One region of the Streptomyces sp. NPDC048258 genome, then DNA from elsewhere that is predicted to be linked to it. Evidence: riboswitches for the same ligand, from Rfam matches in the RefSeq annotation. Region 1 holds a riboswitch; each other region holds the start of a gene.

Region 1 (5,211 bases):
GTCGCGCCATCAGTACCCGTAGCACCCGTAGCGCCGGTGGCACCCGTCGCACCGTCGACGCCATCCGCACCCGTCGCGCCCGTCGCGCCATCAGTACCCGTAGCACCCGTAGCGCCATCGGTACCCGTAGCACCCGTAGCGCCGGTGGCACCCGTCGCACCGTCCGCACCGTCGACGCCATCCGCACCCGTCGCGCCCGTCGCGCCATCGGTACCCGTGGCACCCGTCGCACCGGTGGCGCCCGTCGCACCGTCCGCACCGTCGACGCCATCCGCACCCGTCGCGCCCGTAGCGCCATCGGTACCCGTCGCACCGGTGGCACCGTCGACGCCGTCCGTACCTGTGGCACCCGTGGCACCCGTGGCTCCGGTCGCACCTGTAGCCCCGGTGGCTCCGTCGGCGCCGTTCTCACCCTTCGGACCCCTGGGGCCCGTCGGACCCGTCGGACCCTGCTTGCACTCGTCGTCGCCGCCACCACCGCGCGGACCGGCCTGGGCAGCCGCTCTCGGATCGTAATCGTGCTTGTCCGACTTGCAGTGGTCATCCGCGGGGGCCGCCACCCGGACCGCCTCGGTCGCCTGGATGGCCTGAGCCGTGGCGACCGCGGGGCTGGACATGCCCGCCATGACCAGGGCAAGCGATGCGAGGGTGCCGCCAGTCAGCCAACTGCTCCGCCTGGGCAGCGGACCAAGGATTGACCTGGTCCTTTTCTCAGGGCGCATACCACTCCTTCTCGAATCCGATCGAACGACGTGCGGTGGGGCCTCTCGGGCCACCTCGGTCATCGTGGGAATCGCTGCCGCGAGGGGCGGGACACCTCGCAGATAAGTCCACTAATCGGACTAGTGATGCGACGCCAATGGCCTCTGTGACGGACACGGCCCGACCTTGCCCCTTGCGGTCGAGCTTGCTTGCACGGCCCGACAGGGATGCCTACGGTCGGCTTACGTCATCTTCAGCTCTTCATCGACGCCGACGACCACGGCCCGTTCCTCGGCTGGAGCGCGAGCCGTGAGGACGTCGTGCACGACGACTTCGAGCAACTTCCACGACGTGATGGTGGGCGTCGCCAAGCTGCTCGGGGGCGCCGACGCAGGCATCCGCGAGATGACGGACGCCAAGCACGAGACAGCGGAGTACCAGCGCGATCTGTACGGGGCCTGAGGCGCCGGATCAGCGCGACACGGGCGGACCCGCGACTCCCCCTCATGGGTCGCGGGTCCGCTCCGTAGCTCCTGTCGACCGCCTCAGTCGGCCAGCGGCAGGTAGACGCGGTTGCCCGAGGCCGCGAACTCGGCGGACTTCTCCGCCATGCCCGCCTGGATCTCCTCGGCCTTCAGGTCGCCGCCGTGCTCGCGGCGGATGTCCTGCGAGATCTTCATCGAGCAGAACTTCGGACCGCACATGGAGCAGAAGTGCGCGGTCTTGGCCGGCTCGGCGGGCAGCGTCTCGTCGTGGAACTCACGGGCCGTGTCCGGGTCGAGGGCCAGGTTGAACTGGTCCTCCCAGCGGAACTCGAACCGCGCGTCCGACAGCGCGTCGTCCCACTCCTGGGCACCGGGGTGCCCCTTGGCCAGGTCCGCCGCGTGCGCCGCGATCTTGTACGTGATGACGCCGGTCTTGACGTCGTCACGGTTGGGCAGGCCCAGGTGCTCCTTGGGAGTGACGTAGCAGAGCATCGCCGTGCCCCACCAGGCGATCATCGCGGCGCCGATGCCCGAGGTGATGTGGTCGTACGCGGGCGCGACGTCCGTGGTCAGCGGGCCGAGCGTGTAGAACGGCGCCTCCTCGCAGATCTCCTGCTGGAGGTCGATGTTCTCCTTGATCTTGTGCATCGGGACGTGACCCGGGCCCTCGATCATCGTCTGGACGTTGTGCCGCTTGGCGATCGTGTTCAGCTCGCCCAGCGTCTTCAGCTCCGCGAACTGCGCCGCGTCGTTGGCGTCCGCGATGGAGCCGGGGCGCAGGCCGTCACCCAGCGAGTAGGTGACGTCGTACGTCGCGAGGATCTCGCAGAGCTCCTCGAAGTTCGTGTAGAGGAAGTTCTCCTTGTGGTGCGCCAGGCACCACGCGGCCATGATCGAGCCGCCGCGCGAGACGATGCCGGTCTTGCGGCGGGCGGTCAGCGGCACGTAGGGCAGCAGCACGCCGGCGTGGACCGTCATGTAGTCGACGCCCTGCTCGGCCTGCTCGATGACCGTGTCCTTGTAGATCTCCCAGGTCAGGTCCTCGGCACGGCCGTCGACCTTCTCCAGCGCCTGGTAGAGCGGGACGGTACCGATCGGGACGGGGGAGTTGCGCAGCACCCACTCGCGCGTGGTGTGGATGTTGCGGCCGGTCGAGAGGTCCATGACCGTGTCGGCGCCCCACTTGGTGGCCCAGGTCATCTTGTCGACCTCCTCCTCGATGGAGGAGGTGACGGCGGAGTTGCCGATGTTGGCGTTGACCTTCACCAGGAACCGCTTGCCGATGATCATCGGCTCGATCTCCGGGTGGTTCACGTTCGCCGGAAGCACCGCGCGGCCTGCGGCGATCTCCTCGCGGACGACCTCGGGGGAGACGTTCTCGCGGATCGCGACGTACTCCATCTCCGGGGTGATCTCGCCCCGGCGGGCGTACGCGAGCTGCGTGACGGCGGCGCCGCCACGGCCCCGGCGGGGCTGGCGGGGGCGGCCCGGGAAGACCGCGTCGAGGTTCTTGAGCCCGCCGCGCGGCGAGGTGTGCTTGATTCCGTCGTCCTCGGGGCGCACGGGACGTCCCGCGTACTCCTCGGTGTCGCCGCGGCCGATGATCCAGTTCTCGCGCAGCGGCGCGAGACCCCGGCGCACGTCGGTCTCGATCTGGGGGTCGGTGTACGGACCGGACGTGTCGTAGAGCGTCACGTCCTTGCCGTTGGTGAGGTGGACCTGGCGGACCGGCACCCGGATGTCGGGGCGGGAGCCCGCCACGTAGCCCTTGTGCCAGCCCGGCTTGCGCTCGGTCGAGCCGTCGCCGTCCTGGCTGACGGCAGGCGTGCATGCGTCCTGAATGGTCATGAGACCTATCTCCCTACGCCGGCATTACCCGGTAACAGGTTCGGCGGTCGACGCAGCCTCCTCCCGTACGCATCCGTGATGCGCGTACGGTGATCAGCGTCCTCTCAGCCCGGTGCTCCGAGCTCCCGCGTTGTGCAAAGTAGCCCCCACGCTAGCGTCATCCATGGCGTGCTGAACAGTGGGCCCCCTCATCTCTTGCGATGATCTGCTGGTGACGACCTCGCCGCAGCCCCCCATCGAGCCCACGGATCCCACTGGCCACTCGGGCCACGCGCACCCGGGTTCCGGGCACCCTGCCGGCCATTCCCACGGGCATTCCCACGGGCACGGCCACGGCCCGGCGGCCCCCGTCTCGAAGCACCTGCGCAAGGTCATCGCGGCCGTGCTGATCCCCTTCGCCGCCGCCGTCTTCGTCGGCATGGCGGTGCTCTGGCCGGGCGGCGCCCCCGCCCACGAGCGCACGGGGGTCGGTTTCGACCGGCAGACGCAGCAGGGCACGGTCGTCTCGCTCGAACAGGTCGACTGCAAATCGGTGAACGCCTCGCAGGTCCCGCCCACCGGCGACACGTCCACTCCCGAGGGCCGCGAGGCCCAGGCGGCGCAGACCGGTGAGTGCAAGAAGGCCACCGTCGAGGTCGGCACCGGACCGGACAAGGGCCGCACCTTCGTGGAGATCGTCCAGCCGGGCGCGCCACGGCAGTTGGCGAAGGGTCAGGGGGTGGTGGTCGCGTACGCGCCGGACGCCCCGCGGGACCTCCAGTACTCGGTGATCGACGTGAACCGCAAGTTCCCCTTGGCGCTGCTGGCCTTGATCTTCGCGGTCGCCGTCGTCCTGGTCGGCCGGATGCGCGGGCTGTTCGCACTGATCGCGCTGATCATCAGCTTCGGCGTGCTGACCCTCTTCATCCTCCCGGCCATCTTGCAGGGGTCGAATCCGCTGGTCGTCGCCGTCATCGGCGCGAGCGCCATCATGCTCATCGCTCTGTACATCTGCCACGGGCTGACCGCCCGCACCTCGGTCGCCGTCCTCGGCACGCTCGTCTCGCTGCTGCTGATCGGGCTGCTGGGCTCGGTGTTCATCGACTGGGCGTTCCTCAGCGGAAACACCGACGACAACACGGGCCTGATCCACGGGCTCTACCCGGGCATCGACATGAGCGGTCTGCTGCTCGCGGGCATCATCATCGGATCGCTGGGCGTGCTCGACGATGTGACGGTCACGCAGACCTCCGCGGTCTGGGAACTCCATCAGGCCGACCCGTCGATGGGGTCGCGCGCCCTCTACCGGGCGGCCATCCGGATCGGGCGCGACCACATCGCGTCGGTGGTCAACACGCTCGTACTCGCCTACGCGGGTGCCGCGCTCCCCCTGCTCCTGCTGTTCTCGATCGCGAACAGCAGCATGGGGTCGGTGGCCAACAGCGAGCTGGTCGCGGTGGAGATCGTACGGACCCTCGTGGGCTCGATCGGCCTCGTGGCCTCGGTTCCCGTGACGACGGCGCTGGCCGCCCTGGTCGTTTCCGCCGACCGGCCGGGGACCCCGGTCGCCGGGCCGGCGTCGGAGCCGGCCCGTGGCGGCCGGGGCCGCCGTCGCAAGCGCTGAAAGGTTGTTGCGGGAGGAACAGCGTGGCCGGCGCGGCTGGTCGGTGCGCGCACGGCGGCGCGTCACCCCGCGTTCTGCTCGTTCTGCCGGGATTCGGCCAGGATCTTGCCGAGCGCCTCGTCGAGGTTCTCCTCGAAGTCACCCAGGTTGCGCTCCTGGCCGAGCGGGACGAGCCGGTCGGTGCGGTCGAGGAACGCGACGAGCGGCGCCGCGCTGGCGCGGAACAGGGCCCGGTCACCGCCGACCTGGAGGCGGATGTGGACATCGGACAGGTCCTCGGGATCGGTCGGGGCGATGTGCACATCGCCGTCGCCGCACGGTTTGTTGATGCCGTCGAGGAGGAGCTCCCGGCCGAACGCCCAGGTCACGGGCGCATCTCCGGGAAGGTGGAAGGTCAGGCGGACTGCGTAGGGGTCCCGAGCGTCGTACCGGAGTTCCACCGGGATCCGGAACGAGAGCTCCTCGGAAACGAGGAAGCTCATCATGACCTCTGCCTGTACCGACTCGCGCATTGACTACCCCGCTGTAGTGGAAGTGGCCAGGAATGATCCCCCAGGGCCCTCTTGACAAGAG
Region 2 (5,211 bases), on a different contig from region 1:
GTCGAGCTGCTTGATCGCCACAACAGGCATGACCTCGGGGATGATCGGGGTCTCGCAGCCGGCCTTCTCGACGCTGTCGCGCAGCCGCAGATAGTTCTCCGGATCGAAGAACATCTGTGTGATCGCATAGTCCGCTCCGGCGCGGCACTTGTCCACGAAGTGCCGGATGTCCGTGTCCCAATCCGTCGAGCGGGGGTGCATCTCGGGGAAGGCCGCGACGCCGACACAGAAGTCGCCGGACTCCTTGACGAGCCGGACCAGGTCCGCTGCGTAGTGCACGCCGTCGGGGTGGGCCACCCAGTCGCCCATCGGGTCGCCCGGCGGATCTCCGCGCACGACGAGCATGTTCCGGATCCCGGCGTCGGCGAACTGCCCGATGACATTGCGCAGCTCAGCGACCGAATGGTCCACGGCGGTGAGGTGCGCGACGGGGGTCAGCGTGGTGTCCGCGGCGATCTGCTGGGTGGCTCGGACGGTGCCGCCGCGGGTGGAGCCGCCGGCTCCGTAGGTCACGGAGACGAAGCTGGGGGATACCGCCTCGACCCTGCGCAGGGCGTTCCAGAGGTTGCGTTCGCCCTTCTCCGTCTTGGGGGCCCAGAACTCGAAGGAGTACGAGCGCCCGGACGCGAGGAGGTCGCGGACCGTGTGTGCACGATCCGACCAGGTGGAAGCGGTACCAGAGGCCATACGGGCAGGTTAGACGCGGCCCGGCGGACGCCGAAGCGCTGTCCGCCTTTTGGACACGTTTTTGGACACCTGGTCGCGCGGCTCCGGCCGAGCGGTTCCTAATCCGCAAGGGCGCGCTACGGCTGTCCGGGTATCCGGGCGAAACGCGCTACGGCTGTCCGGGTGTCCATCCGGGCGGACGACAGCGGACAGGAAGCGGACAGACCGGGCGGGCGGGAAGCGGACAGGACTCAGCCGAGCCGGGCCCGGACGCGCTTGGCGAGGTCCGCGGCGGCCGCACCCGGGTCGGTGGCCTCGGTGAGGGCGCGGACGACGACGACACGGGTGGCTCCGGCGTCCAGCACCTCGTCCAGATTCGCGCTGTCGATGCCGCCGATGGCGAACCAGGGCCGGTCCTGCTCCAGGGAGGCCGCGTACCGGACGAGCCCGAGGCCGGGGGCGAAGCGGCCGGGCTTGGTGGGGGTGGGCCAGCAGGGGCCGGTGCAGAAGTAGTCCACGCCGGGCTCGGCGACGGCCGCGTCGACCTCGGCCTCGGCGTGGCAGGAACGGCCGATCAGCACCTGGTCGCCGAGGATGGCGCGGGCGGCGGGGACGGGGATGTCGCCCTGGCCGAGGTGCAGGACGTCGGAGCCGATGGCGTGCGCGACGTCGGCGCGGTCGTTCACGGCGAGGAGCTTGCCGTGGCGCCGGGCGGCCTCGGCGAAGACCTGGAGGTGTTCGAGCTCCTCCCCGGCCTCCATGCCCTTGTCCCTGAGCTGGACGATGTCCACGCCGCCGGCCAGCACGGCGTCCAGGAACTCGGGGAGGTCACCCTGGCGCTTGCGGGCGTCCGTGCAGAGGTAGAGCCGGGCGTCGGACAGCTGCATGGGTGTACCCCCCGGGATGGAGGCGGTGTACGAGCCCCGCGGGCCCGTACACCGCGGTGGAGCGGATGCGGATCAGGTCAGAGGGCGAGCGCCTGAGCGCGGCGCTTCACCTCCGTGCCGCGATTCTCGCTCAGCGCCTGCACGGGGGTGCCGGGCAGGGTCGGGTCCTCGGTGAAGAGCCACTCAAGGATCTCCTCCTCGGTGAAGCGGTCGTCGCGCAGCACGGTCAGCAGGCCGACCAGGCCCTTGACGACCTTGTCGCCGTCGATGAAGGGGGCCGGCACCTGCAGGGCGCGGTTCTCGCCCCTGCGTACGGCGATCAGCTGCCCTTCCTTGACCATCTGGCGGACCCGGGTCACCTCGATGTCGAGCATCTCCGCGATGTCGGGGAGGTACAGCCACGAGGGGACAAGGGAATCGATCTTTGCGTCAATCTCGGTCACGGGTACAAGCCTGCCATCTCGGACCGGCACCCGGTACCGGAGCCGCCCGTCCGTGGTCCGGCCGGGACTACAAGGGGGTCGACTTGAGCGGAACCGCCGGGTCGGAGACCTTGGCCGGGTCCACCGCGGCCGCCGTCTCGATCAGCTTTCGGCCCTGCGCCAGGTCGCGGGGGCGGCCCACGGCCAGGACCGCGACCAGGACGCCGTCGCGCAGCCAGCACACCGACCAGGTGGGGCCGGCCGGGTCGCCGCGCCAGAGCAGGGTGTCGGCCCCGGCGTGGTGGCCTGCGTACTGGACGAAGCGCCCGAACTGCTCCGACCAGAAGTACGGCACCGGGTCGTACACCTGGACCGGTTCCCCGGCCAGGATGTTCGCCGCGACCGCCCGCGGGCCCTGGAGCGCGTTGTCCCAGTGGTGCACGAGCAGCCGCGTCCCGTAGCGGGCCGAGGGGAAGGAGGCGCAGTCGCCGACCGCGTACACCCCGGGCAGGGAGGTACGCAGGTACGCGTCGGCGGTGACCGAGCCGTCGGGGCCCAGTTCGACGCCGGTCCCGGCCAGCCACCCGGTGGCGGGGCGGGCTCCGATACCCACCACCACCGCGCCGGCCGGCAGGGCGCGCCCGTCCGCGAGCAGCACCCGGCCCTCCTCGACGCCGGAGACCTTCGCGCCGGTGATCAGCTCGGCGCCCGCCTCCTCGTACCAGCGCGCCATCGGGGCGGCGACCTCCGCCGGCAGCGCCCCCGCCAGGACCCGGTCCGCCGCCTCGACCACGGTCACCTCGCAGCCCGCCTCCCGGGCCGCGGTGGCGAACTCCGCGCCGATCCAGCCCGCGCCGACGACCACCGCCCGGGGCGCCTCGGCCAGGACCGGGCGCAGCCGCGCCGCGTCGTCCAGCGTCCGCAGCAGGTGCACGCCGGGAACGCCCTCCGTCCCGGGCAGGGTCAGCGGCACGGCGCCGGTGGCCAGCACGAGGACCCCGTACGGGACCGGTCCCGCCTCGGTGTCCAGCTCGCGCTCGGCGGCCCGCAGCCCGGTGACCTCCGTGCCGAGCCGGAGCTCGATGCCGAGCCCTTCGAAGTCCACGTCGAAGGCGGAGTCCTCGGCCTTGCCGAGCAGCACCGCCTTGGACAGCGGTGGCCGGTCGTAGGGCTGGTGGGGCTCGGCGCCCAGCAGGGTCACGGGGCCGGTGAAGCCCTGCTCGCGCAGGGCGACCGCGGTCTGCACGCCGGCCATTCCGGCGCCCACGATCACGACGCCGCTCGGGTTCTGCTCCGTCTGCTCACTCACCCGGCCACCCTAATCACCTGACGGGCCGCCAGGAATAGGTGCCGCCTTACCCGCTGTCCGGACCGGGGTTAGTCTGGCCACCGTACCTATCGCGGGAGTCCGGGCGCACCGGGCTGAGAGGGAGGCTGGCCGGCCTCCGACCGTACGAACCTGATCCGGGTCATGCCGGCGAAGGGAGGGGCTGGACGCCCATGCATTCTTCTCGGAAGGGATCCGACGTCCTCGTCATCGGGGGCGGGATCATCGGACTCGTCACCGCCTGGCGGGCTGCCCGTCGGGGCCTCGGCACCGTACTGGCCGACCCGGCCCCCGGCGGGGGCGCCGCCCAGGTCGCGGCCGGGATGCTCGCGCCCGTGACCGAGCTGCACTACGGCGAGGAGGCCCTGCTGGGTCTGGGTCTCGCCTCCGCCGCGCGCTATCCGGAGTTCGCCGCCGAGCTGGCCGAGGCGAGCGGCGGTCTGGACATCGGCTACCGGGCCTGCGGCACCCTCGCCGTCGCCCTCGACGCCGACGACCGGCTCCACCTGCGGGAGCTGCACGCCCTGCAGCGCCGCTGCGGCCTGGAGTCCGAGTGGCTCACCGGCCGGGAGTGCCGCCGGCTGGAGCCGATGCTGGCCCCGGGGGTCCGGGGCGGCCTGCGGGTGGACGGCGACCACCAGGTCGACCCGCGGCGGCTCGCGGCCGCGCTGCTGGCCGCCTGTGAGGGGGCCGGCGTGGCCGTCCACCGGGCGGCGGCGGAGCGGCTGCTGGTCACCGCCGACCGGGCGGCCGGGGCCCTGCTCGACGACGGTACGGAGCTGCGCGCGGACCAGGTGGTGCTGGCGGCGGGCTCGCTCAGCGGGCGGCTGGCGGGCGTCCCGCCGGAGGTCGTGGCCCCCGTACGGCCGGTGAAGGGCCAGGTGCTGCGGCTCACGGTGCCTGCCGCCTATGCGCCGTTCCTGTCGCGGACGGTACGGGCGGTCGTGCGCGGCAGCCACGTCTACCTGGTCCCGCGCGAGAACGGCGAACTCGTCGTCGGCGCCACCAGCGAGGAGCTCGGCTGGGACACCACGGTCACCGCGGGCGGGGTCTACGAACTCCTGCGCGACGCCCACGAGCTGGTGCCCGGCATCACCGAACTCCCGCTCACCGAGACCCGCGCGGGGCTGCGGCCGGGCTCCCCCGACAACGCCCCGCTGCTCGGCCCGACCGACCTGCCCGGCCTGCACCTGGCCACCGGGCACTACCGCAACGGGGTGCTGCTGACCCCCCTCACCGGCGACGTGCTGGCGGAGCTGCTGACCACCGGCGAACTGCCGCCGATCGCACGCCCCTTCACCCCCCGCCGGTTCTCCGCCGCACGTCAGGAGTCGTACGCATGACCCTCCCCGTCTCCGTTTCCGTCTCCGTCAACGGCGAGCCGCTCGAGGTCGCGGCCGGCACCACGCTCGACGCGGTGGTCGCCACCCTGACGGCGGCCCCCTCCGGCGTCGCCGCAGCGCTCAACGAGACCGTGGTCCCGCGCGGGCAGTGGCCGCTCACGCCGGTGGGCGAGGGCGACCGGGTCGAGGTCCTCACCGCGGTCCAGGGAGGCTGACGGCCATGGCAGACGACCTCTTCGTCCTCGGCGGCCGGACCTTCTCCTCCCGCCTGATCATGGGTACGGGCGGCGCCCCGAGCCTGGACGTCCTCGAACGCGCCCTGGTCGCATCCGGCACCGAACTCACCACGGTGGCCATGCGCCGGCTCGACCCGACGGTCCAGGGATCCGTCCTCTCCGTCCTGTCGAAGCTGGACATCGCCGTCCTGCCGAACACGGCGGGGTGCTTCACGGCGGGTGAGGCCGTGCTCACGGCACGGCTCGCGCGGGAGGCGCTGGGCACCGACTGGATCAAGCTGGAGGTGGTCGCGGACGAGCGGACCCTCCTGCCCGACGGCGTCGAGCTGC
Region 3 (5,211 bases), on a different contig from region 1:
CCCCCGCCCCCGCATGCCCCGCAGCCGCAGGACTCCTCGCCACCGCCGCCGAAGAAGCGCGCGGGGCGGGACCTGCGTGCCGCCATAGGGGTCGGCGTCGGCCTCGGCGCGGTCATCTTCGCCTCGCTGCTGATCGTCAAGGCGGTCTTCGTCGGCGTCATCGTCGTGGCGGTCGTCGTGGGCCTGTGGGAGCTCACCTCCCGGCTGCAGGAGAAGAAGGGCATCAAGGCCCCGCTGGTGCCGCTCGCCATCGGCGGCGCGGCCATGGTCATCGCCGGATACGTCCGCGGTGCCGAGGGCGCCTGGGTGGCGATGGCCCTGACGGTGCTGGCGGTCCTCGTCTGGCGGATGACCGAGCCGCCCGAGGACTACCTCAAGGACGTCACGGCGGGTGCCTTCGCGGCGTTCTACGTGCCCTTCCTGGCCACCTTCGTCGCCATGCTGCTCACCGCCGACGACGGGCCGCAGCGGGTGATCACCTTCCTGCTCCTGACCGTGGTCAGCGACACCGGGGCCTACGCGGTCGGCTGGCGCTTCGGCAAGAACAAGCTCGCGCCGCGCATCAGCCCCGGAAAGACCCGCGAGGGACTGTTCGGCGCGGTGGCCTTCGCGATGGCGGCCGGTGCGCTGTGCATGGAGTTCCTGATCGACGGCGGCTCCTGGTGGCAGGGCCTGCTGCTGGGCCTCGCGGTCGCGGTCAGTGCCACGCTGGGCGACCTCGGCGAGTCGATGATCAAGCGGGACCTGGGCATCAAGGACATGGGCACCCTGCTGCCGGGACACGGCGGGATCATGGACCGGCTCGACTCGCTGCTGCCGACGGCTCCGGTGGTGTGGCTGCTGCTGGCCGCGTTCGTGGGTACGGGCTGACCTGCGGAAAGGCGTCGTAACACGCCGGGCGGTTACTCTTGGAAGGCGCGCTGCTTCTGCGGCGCGCCTTTCGTCTTACAAGGAGTACCTGCCATGGCCCGCCCTGTTCCGGGAGAGCTCACCTTCGTCGCCCCGCGCGGAGCCAAGAAGCCGCCCCGGCACCTCGCCGACATGACCCCGGCCGAGCGCCGTGAGGCGGTCGCCGCGATCGGCGAGAAGCCGTTCCGGGCCAAGCAGCTCTCGCAGCACTACTTCGCGCGCTACGCGCACGACCCGGCCGAGTGGACCGACATCCCCGCGGGCTCCCGCGAGAAGCTCCAGCAGGAGCTCCTCCCGGACCTGATGAACGTCCTCCGGCACATCTCGTGCGACAACGACACCACCCGCAAGACCCTGTGGAAGCTGCACGACGGCACGCTCGTCGAGTCCGTGCTGATGCGCTACCCCGACCGGGTCACCATGTGCATCTCCTCGCAGGCCGGCTGCGGCATGAACTGCCCGTTCTGCGCCACCGGCCAGGCGGGTCTGGACCGCAACCTGTCCACCGCCGAGATCGTGCACCAGATCGTCGACGGCATGCGCGCGCTGCGCGACGGCGAGGTCCCCGGCGGCCCGGCGCGCCTGTCGAACATCGTCTTCATGGGCATGGGCGAGCCGCTGGCCAACTACAACCGCGTGGTCGGCGCCATCCGCCGGCTCACCGACCCGGAGCCCGACGGCCTGGGCCTGTCGCAGCGCGGTATCACCGTCTCCACCGTCGGCCTGGTCCCGGCCATGCTGCGCTTCGCCGACGAGGGCTTCAAGTGCCGCCTCGCGGTCTCGCTGCACGCCCCCGACGACGAGCTGCGCGACACCCTGGTCCCCGTGAACACCCGCTGGAACGTCCGCGAGGTGCTCGGCGCCGCCTGGGAGTACGCCGAGAAGTCCGGCCGCCGGATCTCCATCGAGTACGCCCTGATCCGCGACATCAACGACCAGGCCTGGCGTGGTGACCTGCTGGGCAAGCTGCTCAAGGGCAAGCGTGTCCACGTCAACCTCATCCCGCTGAACCCGACGCCCGGATCCAAGTGGACCGCCTCGCGGCCCGAGGACGAGAAGGCCTTCGTGGAGGCGATCGCCCGGCACGGCGTGCCCGTGACCGTACGGGACACCCGCGGCCAGGAGATCGACGGCGCGTGCGGCCAGCTGGCCGCTTCGGAGCGCTGAGTTCCGACTGCGTCGGTTTCCGGCCACGACCGGTCACAATCGGCCACGGGGTACCCTGTGGCCGAACCAATTTCATATTCCGACAGGGGAGCGCCACAGCGCTGAGAGTGCGGTATCCGTCATCCGCAGACCCTCTGAACCTCGCCCCGGTCATTCGGGGTAGGAAGTTCGGTCACCACTCAAGCTGTTGCGCCCTGCCCGGCGTCCGCTCCCACAGAGCGCCGGGCAGGGCCGCGTCTTCTCCTGGACATCCCAGGAGGAATTCACCAGTGAGCACCACCAAGAGGATCGCGGGCGCGGCGCTCGCGGCCGCGCTGGGCGTCACCGCGCTCAGCGCCTGCGGCGGCGGCGACGCCAAGGACAAGCCCGCGGGCGCGAGCGACGCCCCCAAGTCCAAGACCGTCACGCTTGTCTCCCACGACTCCTTCGTCGTGTCCGAGCCGGTCCTCAAGGAGTTCGAGCAGCAGAGCGGCTACACCGTCAAGGTGCTGAAGTCCGGGGACGCGGGTGCCGCGCTCAACCAGGAGATCCTCACCAAGGGCTCCCCGCGCGGCGACGTCTTCTTCGGCGTGGACAACACCCTGCTCTCGCGCGCCCTCGACAACGGCATCTTCACGCCGTACGAGGCCAAGGGCCTGGCCGGCGTGAAGCCGGAGTACGTGCTCGACAAGGAGCACCGGGTCACGCCGATCGACTCCGGTGACATCTGCGTCAACTACGACAAGCAGTACTTCGCGGACAAGAAGCTCGCCCCGCCGCAGACGCTGGACGACCTGGTCAAGCCGGAGTACAAGAACCTGCTGGTCACCGAGAACGCCGCGACCTCCTCGCCCGGCCTCGGCTTCCTGCTCGCCTCCGTCGGCAAGTACGGCGAAGAGGGCTGGAAGGACTACTGGAGCAAGCTCAAGGCCAACGGCGTCGAGGTCGTCGACGGCTGGGAGCAGGCCTACAACGAGCGCTTCTCCGGCTCCGCGGGCGGCAAGAAGGCCAAGGGCGACCGGCCGCTGGTCGTCTCCTACGCCTCCAGCCCGCCGGTCGAGGTGCTGTACGGCGAGCCGCAGCCGGCCGAGGCCCCGACGGGCGTCTCCACCGGCACCTGCTTCCGCCAGATCGAGTTCGCGGGTCTGCTGAAGGGCGCGAAGAACGAGGAGGGCGGCAAGGCCCTCGTGGACTTCCTGATCAGCAAGAAGTTCCAGGAGGACATGCCCCTCCAGATGTTCGTGAACCCGGTGACGAAGGACGCTTCCCTGCCGGAGCTGTTCACGAAGCACGGTGTGGTGATCGAGAAGCCGGAGAGCGTCGCTCCCGAGACCATCGCCAAGAACCGTGAGCAGTGGGTCAAGGCATGGACCTCGCTCGTCGTGAAGTAAGCGGCACCAAGGAGCCGGGTGCGGCGCCGGGGGGCGCCGCACCGGGCCCCGGCCCTCGCGAGGGCGGGCGGGCGACCGCGGTGCGGCTCGCCCTGATGGCCGTACCCCTCGTCTTCTTCGGGCTGTTCTTCGCCTATCCCGTCGCCGCGATCGTCGGGCGCGGGCTCAAGACCGACGACGGCTGGCAGTTCGGCCGGATCGGCGAGGTGATCGCCCGGCCGGACATCGCCGACGTGCTGTGGTTCACCACCTGGCAGGCGCTCGCGTCCACCGCGCTCACGCTGCTGATCGCACTTCCCGCCGCGTACGTCTTCGCGCGCTTCGACTTCCCCTGCAAGCAGCTGCTGCGGGCGGTGGTGACCGTCCCCTTCGTGCTGCCGACCGTGGTGGTCGGCACCGCGTTCCTCGCGCTGGTCGGCCGGGGCGGTCTGCTGGACGAGCTGTGGGGCGTCCGGCTGGACACCACCGTGTGGGCGATCCTGCTCGCGCACGTCTTCTTCAACTACGCCGTCGTCGTACGGACGGTCGGCGGGCTCTGGGCGCAGCTGGACCCGCGGCAGGAGGAGGCCGCCCGTGTGCTGGGCGCCGGACGGTTCGCCGCCTGGCGGCGGGTGACGCTGCCCGCGCTGGCCCCGGCGGTGGGCGCCGCCTCGCTGATGGTGTTCCTGTTCACCTTCAGCTCCTTCGGCGTCGTACAGATCCTGGGCGGGCCCTCGTACTCCACCCTGGAGGTCGAGGTCTACCGGCAGACCGCGCAGCTCCTGGACCTGTCCACGGCCGCCGTGCTGACGATGGTGCAGTTCGCGGCGATCGGCGGGGTCCTCGCCGTGCACGCACGGACGGTGCGCCGGCGGGAGACCGCGCTGCGGCTCGTGGACCCGGGGCGCACGGCGCACCGGCCGCGCGGCTGGGCCCAGCGGGGCCTGCTGGGCGGGGTCCTGCTGACGGTCGCCCTGCTGATCGTGGCCCCGCTGGCGGTCCTGGTGGAGCGGTCCTTCGACGCTCCCGGCGGATACGGCCTCGGCTTCTACCGGGCGCTGCAGGACGCGGGCGCCGGTGGCGGCACGTTCCTGGTGCCGCCGCTGGAGGCGATCTGGAACTCGCTCCAGTACGCGCTCGCCGCCACCGCCATCGCCCTGGTCATCGGGGGGCTCGCGGCCGCCGCGCTGACACGGCGCGCGGGTCGCTTCGTACGGGGCTTCGACGCGCTGCTGATGCTGCCGCTCGGGGTGTCCGCCGTGACGGTGGGTTTCGGCTTCCTGATCACCCTGGACGAGCCGCCGCTGGATCTGCGGACCTCGTGGATCCTGGTGCCGCTCGCGCAGGCGCTGGTGGGCGTGCCCTTCGTCGTACGGACCATGCTGCCGGTCCTGCGCGCCGTCGACGCGCGGCTGCGCGAGGCGGCCGCCGTGCTCGGCGCTTCCCCGCTGCGGGCGTGGCGGGAGGTGGACCTGCCGCTGGTGCGGCGGGCCCTGCTGATCGCGGCCGGGTTCGCCTTCGCGGTCTCGCTGGGGGAGTTCGGCGCGACCGTCTTCATCGCACGGCCGGACCGGCCGACGCTGCCGGTGGCCGTGGCGCGGCTGCTGGGGCGGGCCGGTGAGCTGAACTACGGGCAGGCGATGGCCCTGAGCACGATTCTGATGCTGGTGTGCGCGGTGTCCCTGCTGGTGCTGGAGCGACTGCGACCCGACAAGACCTCCGGGGAGTTCTGATGACGCTGCTTCAGTTGGAAGGGGTGTCGGTCCGCTTCGGTGAGCGGGCGGCC

The links. A riboswitch is a leader RNA that binds a small molecule or an ion and turns the genes downstream of it on or off. The one in region 1 is predicted to bind thiamine pyrophosphate.
Region 2: it holds a riboswitch for thiamine pyrophosphate, as region 1 does, so the genes downstream of both, thiO (glycine oxidase ThiO) here and thiC (phosphomethylpyrimidine synthase ThiC) in region 1, are expected to answer to the same signal.
Region 3: it holds a riboswitch for thiamine pyrophosphate, as region 1 does, so the genes downstream of both, ACGFYQ_RS07045 (thiamine ABC transporter substrate binding subunit) here and thiC (phosphomethylpyrimidine synthase ThiC) in region 1, are expected to answer to the same signal.

The regions. Positions count from the first base shown of each region.
Region 1 is NZ_JBICZH010000006.1:182,554-187,764, reverse strand. Features, by position in the region: gene ACGFYQ_RS16635 (hypothetical protein) at 1,012-1,164, shown strand; gene thiC (phosphomethylpyrimidine synthase ThiC) at 1,248-3,035, opposite strand; TPP riboswitch at 3,029-3,174, opposite strand; gene ACGFYQ_RS16625 (YibE/F family protein) at 3,214-4,638, shown strand; gene ACGFYQ_RS16620 (SsgA family sporulation/cell division regulator) at 4,701-5,150, opposite strand.
Region 2 is NZ_JBICZH010000001.1:826,244-831,454, reverse strand. Features, by position in the region: gene metF (methylenetetrahydrofolate reductase [NAD(P)H]) at 1-687, opposite strand, end outside; gene thiE (thiamine phosphate synthase) at 918-1,553, opposite strand; gene ACGFYQ_RS03850 (Rv2175c family DNA-binding protein) at 1,631-1,996, opposite strand; gene ACGFYQ_RS03845 (NAD(P)/FAD-dependent oxidoreductase) at 2,064-3,284, opposite strand; TPP riboswitch at 3,366-3,478, shown strand; gene thiO (glycine oxidase ThiO) at 3,476-4,645, shown strand; gene thiS (sulfur carrier protein ThiS) at 4,642-4,860, shown strand; gene ACGFYQ_RS03830 (thiazole synthase) at 4,866-5,211, shown strand, end outside.
Region 3 is NZ_JBICZH010000002.1:625,861-631,071, forward strand. Features, by position in the region: gene ACGFYQ_RS07035 (phosphatidate cytidylyltransferase) at 1-870, shown strand, start outside; gene rlmN (23S rRNA (adenine(2503)-C(2))-methyltransferase RlmN) at 964-2,076, shown strand; TPP riboswitch at 2,151-2,260, shown strand; gene ACGFYQ_RS07045 (thiamine ABC transporter substrate binding subunit) at 2,346-3,446, shown strand; gene ACGFYQ_RS07050 (ABC transporter permease) at 3,542-5,158, shown strand; gene ACGFYQ_RS07055 (ABC transporter ATP-binding protein) at 5,158-5,211, shown strand, end outside.